Regions from separate parts of the [Clostridium] celerecrescens 18A genome, predicted to be linked through region 1. Evidence: predicted binding sites of a transcription regulator. Region 1 holds the regulator's gene; the other holds the start of a gene.
What was found. The regulator NrdR, encoded in region 1, represses ribonucleotide reductase genes. The targets are predictions, from matches to a motif close to CACAANATNTTGTG.
Positions count from the first base shown of each region.

Region 2: a site for NrdR is predicted at 1,235-1,248, ahead of H171_RS10355 (ribonucleoside-diphosphate reductase subunit alpha). Genes of this name have one in related genera too.

Region 1 covers NZ_PGET01000001.1:1,230,257-1,233,679, forward strand. Annotated here, with positions in the region: gene H171_RS24540 (hypothetical protein) at 152-499, shown strand; gene H171_RS05715 (DUF975 family protein) at 496-1,323, shown strand; gene H171_RS05720 (PRC-barrel domain-containing protein) at 1,377-1,637, shown strand; gene nrdR (transcriptional regulator NrdR) at 1,741-2,193, shown strand; gene H171_RS05730 (YqeG family HAD IIIA-type phosphatase) at 2,201-2,725, shown strand; gene aroQ (type II 3-dehydroquinate dehydratase) at 2,862-3,290, shown strand; gene efp (elongation factor P) at 3,402-3,423, shown strand, end outside.
Region 2 covers NZ_PGET01000001.1:2,231,526-2,234,948, reverse strand. Annotated here, with positions in the region: gene H171_RS10365 (ABC transporter permease) at 1-143, shown strand, start outside; gene H171_RS10360 (ABC transporter permease) at 144-1,085, shown strand; gene H171_RS10355 (ribonucleoside-diphosphate reductase subunit alpha) at 1,322-3,423, shown strand, end outside.

The sequences.
Region 1 (3,423 bases):
CATATGATCGAAAGTAAAAGTCCTTTCGATCATCGGATGGACGGCGCAAAAAGCATGCGCCTTTTATTCTTGCTTGCTCAGCTCTCTTATCATCAATTGCTAAACAAGTTCGAATAAGTTATATATTATGACAGAAAGGGAGATGATAGAAATGGATCAGGATAATCAAGATGGATCCTGGCAGGTAAACCAGGATTGGGATCGCGAAGCCGTATATAAACAGCCGGAGAGTCCGGTACAGAGCAACATGGCCCTGGCCTCTCTGGTCATGGGGATTCTAGGAATTATAACCTCCTGCTGCTGTTATGGAGGAATGATTTTCGGAAGCCTTGGAATTTTGTTTGCCCTGCTTTCCAGGACAGAAGATAGGTTTGAAGGCTATGCAAAGGCAGGCCTTATTACTTCAACCATTGCCATTGTGCTTGTTGTATTGGTTATAATCGTATTTGTGGGGACTGCGGCGATGAGTGGCCTGGGGCTGGGAGGTGTGTTTTCATGAAGACTTCATCATCAGAACTTAAAAGTCGTGCAAAGCGGTCCTTGAAAGGCAGATACGGCTTGTGTATCGGCATCCAGTTTATAGAAGGTGCCATTCTTCTGGCTATAACTTTGGTGTATATTTTAACGTCCTTTTCTATGGGACTGGTAAGGGATCCTTTTATTAATGGCGGCAGCGTAACAACAGGAAATGTGATCCTGAAGGCAGGTGTTTATATATCGTTCCTGATCATTCTCTCTGTATACGGTCTTTTAAAACCGGGAGTCCTTAAGATTTATATGGATATATGCAATGGCAATGCAGCCAAACTGTCTGACCTTCTCTTTGCTTTTCAGAACAAGCCCCATAGGTTTTTAGGACTTTATTTTATAAATCTTTTCATTGGGTTTGCCTGGGGGATACCGTACTTTGTAGTACTCATTGTAGCAGTCATCACTGATTTTATACCTGTCATGGTAGTACTGCTGGTACTTACGTACCTGCTTCTGCTTATTGGAAATATCATAACTATGCTGTATTTATCCCAGTCTATGTTCCTACTCATCGAGTCCCCGGATCAGAGGGTATTTGGGAGCCTTAAGGAAAGTGCAGCCATGATGAAGGGCAATAAGGGCGGCTATTTTTACCTTTTCATAAGCTTTATTGGCATGGTAGTCTTGGGATACTGCTCCATGGGAATTGGTTTGCTCTGGATCGTCCCTTATATTCAAGCTACTATGACAGAATATTATCTGGATCTTAAGGAACGGCTTTCCCGGAACAGCCATGGAAGAGGTGAGGAAGTTTCTTTTGAATCCATGTGGAGCCAGGAAAATCAGTGGTAGAGCCGTGTCATGCATAAGGTATGCGCATAGAATATACTAAGGAGGTGTATTCTATGCGAATTTGTGAACTAAAACAAAAAGAGGTAATCAATATTTGTGACTGCAGACGCCTCGGTTATGTTGGTGATGTAGATTTTGACATGGAAACAGGATGCCTTTTGGCTATTATCGTACCAGGACCAGGATGCTTTTGCGGCTTTTTAGTCAGGGAAAAGGAGTTTATCATTCCATTCTGTGACATAAGGCAGGTGGGCCCGGACATCATCCTTGTAAATGTGGATTTGGAAAAAGCAACGGAAAGATGCGGGATATAAGGAGGATGGGCTTGCGGATCTTTGGATTGTAAGATATGATATATAAAACGAAGTTCGATTCGTGACACTAAAATTACAGTCCGTAGACAGGAGGACCAGAAACGTGAAATGTCCATTTTGCAATGAAGCAGACACCAAGGTCATTGATTCCAGACCGGCAGACGACAACAGTTCAATCAGACGCCGCAGACAATGCGAGAAATGCGGAAAGAGATTTACCACCTATGAAAAGCTTGAGACCATGCCCCTTATGGTTATTAAGAAGGATAATTCCAGAGAAGTTTATGACCGTTCAAAAATAGAATCAGGAATTCTTCATTCCTGCCATAAGCGGCCGGTATCATCCCAGCAGATTGATTCCATGGTAGACGAGATAGAGACCCAGGTTTTCAACCGTGAAGAAAAAGAAGTGGAAAGTACGGTGATCGGAGAGCTTGTCATGAAAAAACTGCAGGAAGTGGATGAGGTTGCTTATGTGCGCTTTGCTTCCGTATACAGGGAATTTAAAGACGTGAGTACGTTTATGGAAGAAATAGGAAAACTGTTGAAAAAGTAGGAGATATATGTTTAAAGTATTTTATCCGGATAAAGATGCGGCATCAGCATACGATATATCCTTTGAAAAATTATATAAAAATGGGATCAGAGGCGTGATTTTTGATATTGATAATACTCTGGTGCCTCATGGTGCGCCCGCAGATGATAGAGCTAAGAAATTATTTTTACATCTGCGTGAACTTGGGATGGAATCCTGCCTCCTTTCCAATAACAAAGAGCCGAGAGTGGCTTCCTTTGCCAGGGCTGCGGGCAGCCCTCATTATATATATAAAGGAAACAAGCCCTGGAGAAAGGGCTATCAAAGAGCGATGGAATTCATGAAAACGGATGCGAAACATACGGTTTTTGTGGGGGATCAGCTATTTACCGATGTTTATGGAGCCAAAAGAGCCGGAATCTACAGCATTCTGGTCATGCCGATTCATCCCAAAGAAGAAATCCAAATTGTTTTAAAGAGGTATTTAGAAGCAGTAGTGCTGTATTTTTATCACAGAGATAAGAAAAGAAAAAAAGCGAACAGTGTCAGGTGAAAGAACATTTATGAAGGGTAAAAGACAGCCTGACAGGTTATAATACGGATGAGACGGTCCGGACAAGCCGGCTGATCCGGGAGATACAGGAGATGCTTTGCCCGGAAAGCATGGGAGAAAAGGTGGTAAAAAGGATATGAAAATTCTTGTATTAAACGGGCCGAATCTAAACTTTTTAGGAATCCGAGAAAAGGGAATATACGGAACAGAGGATTATGATGCGCTGGTATCCATGCTGGAAGAAAAGGCGCAGAGAGAAGGTCATGAGCTGGAAGTCTTTCAGAGCAATTATGAAGGCGGAATCATAGATAAAATTCAGGAGGCATATCACAATGGAACAGAAGGGATCATCATTAATCCCGGAGCGTTTACCCATTACAGCTATGCCGTCAGAGATGCCCTGGGTTCCGTAGAGATTCCTAAGATTGAAGTCCATATATCCAATGTCCATAAGCGGGAGGAGTTCCGCCATACATCAGTGACGGCGCCTGTTTGTACCGGACAAGTCGTAGGTCTGGGGCTTAAGGGATATGCTCTTGCAATGGATTATTTAACAGGTAAATAATTGCTCTGATTCAAGAAAAGGGAGATATTTGTAAAAAACTGTTGAAAATGTATTTGTTATAGTATAGAATATAAAAGGTTAAGAAGAGAAATTCAAGGAGGAATATCATTTATGATATCAGCGGGTGATTTTA
Region 2 (3,423 bases), 1.0 Mb from region 1:
CCTTGGAAGTCGGGGCAAACTCCATGCAGAGGCAGATGGGAGTTCCCTCTGCGATCGTAGATTTTCTGATTGGATTTATCGTTCTGCTTATACTGGGCAGGGAACTTCTGACTGAAAAGATGAGAGCAAAGGAGGAGAAATAGATGATGCATCAAATCTTAACCGCCAGCTTTCTGACTGCCTTTTTATCGGCAGCCGTGCGAATGGCTGTGCCTCTTGCCTATGCGGGGCTTGGGGAGACGATATCGGAAAAATGCGGAATACTGAACATCGGAATGGAAGGCGTCATGCTTTCCGGTGCTTTTTTCTCCTTTGCAGGCACATTTTACTCAGGAAGCATTCTTGCAGGGCTTCTTTGCGGTATGGCGGGAGGAGCGGCTGTCAGCATGCTTCATGGAATTCTGTCTATCAGGCTCTCCAAGGACCAGTCGGTCAGCGGGATCGCCATTAATATATTTATACTGGGTGTTACCAGCTTCCTGTATAAACTGATGTCCGGCGGACAGTCCTACCAGCAGATTGAGCCTTTGTTAAAAGTGCGGATCCCGGTGCTTGCCGATATTCCGCTCATTGGCAATGCTCTTTTTAATCAGGATATTCTAACCTATTTGATATATTTTCTGGTCATGGGAGTATCATTTTTTTATAAGAAGACAAACACAGGACTTTCCTTTGCCGCCATCGGTGAAAGTCCCCGCGCAGCGGATTCTGCCGGGATACCGGTTTACCGGTACCAGTACATCTCCTTAGTGTTAAACGGAATTCTGGGCGGCATTGGGGGCGCTTATCTGGTCCTGGTACAGGTGGGGAATTTTTCGGAAAATATGACCTCCGGACGAGGATATATCGCTCTGGCGGCTGTCATCCTGGGGCGTTATCTTCCCTTTGGAATGTTGGGTGCAGCCTTTTTGTTCGGTGCTGCCAATGCGCTGCAGATCCGTCTTCAGGCGGTGGGAGTTCCCCTTCCTTCCCAGGCATTGTCCATGCTTCCTTACCTGATCACATTAGCGGCCCTGCTGGGCTCCGCCCACAAAAATCAAGGGCCGGAAAGCCTTGGGAAGCCTTATGTGCGCGGTTCAAGATAAAGATTTTCCTCTTAATGAAAACGCTTGAAATCTTACTTTGTAAGACATTAAGCGTTTTTTTAATCATTAATTTTCCTGCAATTGTTTGGAAATAATAAAAGAAGAAAGTCATTAGAAAACGAATATTTTGTGTATCGGTAGTTGAAATTAACTATATGTTGTGGTATATTTTTACATATGAGATCCAATAACAGTTATTGATACTAATATAAAACATGGAATGGCAGGAATTATGAATGGACAAGACAGATGGAAAAAAGGTAATTCTGGAATATTTTAAAGAGGTGCCGGAGCTGGAAGGCGTTTTAAAGGGAATCCAGAAGGATTGGGGTTTTGCACCATATGATTTGGAACACCTCTCAGTAAAATTTACAGGGTTCTGTAAGAAAAATATGAGCCTGGGAGAACGGTTTGAGGCGCTCATCCAGGCAGCTGTGGAGCTGACAACCCAGGAGGCGCCGAACTGGGAGTATATAGGGGCCAGGCTCTCCATGCTGCGTTATGAAACCAGGTTAAAGGAAGAGCTGGAACGCAGAAAGCTTGAAAGCTTTTATGATAAAATATGTTTTCTGACAGAGGATGGGCTTTATGGGAATTACATTCTGGAGAATTACAAGAAGGAAGAAATTGACCGGTATGAAAGCTATATGGTTCAGAGCAGAAATCATCTGTTTAATTATTCCGGGCTGGAATTGCTGCTTAACCGGTACGTGATCCGCAGCCGGCAGAATGCGCCTTTAGAGTCGCCCCAGGAAATGTTTCTTGGGATTGCTATGCATCTTGCCATGCTGGAAAAGGATGACCGGGATACTTGGGTAAAACGGTTTTATGATATGCTCAGTACTTTGAAGGTCACCATGGCGACGCCCACCCTTTCAAATGCCAGAAAGCCTTACCATCAGCTATCCTCCTGCTTTATCGATACCGTACCGGACAGTCTGGATGGCATTTACCGAAGCATAGACAGCTTTGCAAAGGTCAGTAAGTTCGGAGGCGGCATGGGCCTTTATTTCGGAAAGGTCCGCGCCGCAGGGAGTGCGATCCGCGGCTTTAAGGGAGCGGCAGGAGGCGTGATCCGGTGGATCAAGCTGGCCAATGATACGGCTGTGGCGGTGGACCAGCTTGGGGTACGGCAGGGAGCTGTGGCGGTTTATTTAGATGTCTGGCACAAGGATCTTCCGGAGTTCCTTACTCTCAGGACCAATAACGGTGACGACCGTATGAAGGCTCATGATGTTTTTCCGGCCGTCTGCTATCCTAACCTGTTCTGGAAGCAGGCAAAGGAGAACATAGATGGGGACTGGTACCTGATGTGCCCCCATGAGATTCTGACGATAAAGGGCTGGGCATTGGAAGATTCCTATGGAGCCCAGTGGGAGGAACGATATCTGGACTGTGTGAATGACAGCCGTATCCACAAGCGGATCATTCCCATTAAAGATATCATCCGTCTTGTTTTAAAAAGCGCTGTGGAAACAGGAACGCCCTTTACCTTTAACCGGGATATTGTCAATGAAGCCAATCCAAACAGCCACAGCGGCATCATTTACTGCAGCAATCTGTGTACGGAGATAGCTCAGAATATGAGCGGGGTGGAACAGGTGGACCAGCAGATACAGACAGTGGACGGAGAGACTGTGGTGGTAACTGTAACGAAGCCGGGAGACTTTGTTGTGTGCAACCTGGCCAGCCTTTCCCTTGGGAATATTGATCTTAAGGATACCAAAGAGCTGACGGAGCTTACAAGAAATGCAGTCCGTGCTTTGGACAATGTCATTGATTTGAATTTTTTCCCCGTGCCCTATGCAAAAGTAACCAACCTCCGTTACCGTCCGGTGGGACTTGGAGTAAGCGGATATCATCACATGCTGGCAAAGAACGGAATTTCCTGGGAGTCAGAGGAGCATCTTGAATTTGCGGACAAGGTGTTTGAGGCAATCAATTATGCGGCAATTGAAGCAAGCTGTGATTTCGCTGGGGAAAAGGGAAGATATAGCCTGTATGAAGGAAGTGAATGGCAGACAGGTGTATATTTTGACAAACGGGGATATTGTTCTGAAAAGTGGAAGTGCCTTCGGGAAAAGGTGGCGGCCCGCGGCATGAGGAATGGCTGGCTCATCGCCATAGCGCCTACCAGCAGCACCAGCATGATCGCCGGTACCACGGCTGGACTTGACCCTGTGATGAACCGGTATTATCTGGAAGAAAAAAAGAACGGTTTGGTTCCCCGGGTAGCCCCGGACTTAACGCCGGAAACATTTTGGAAGTATAAAAATGCCCATTACATTGATCAGAGGTGGTCCATTAGGGCGGCGGGAGTCCGCCAGCGTCATGTGGA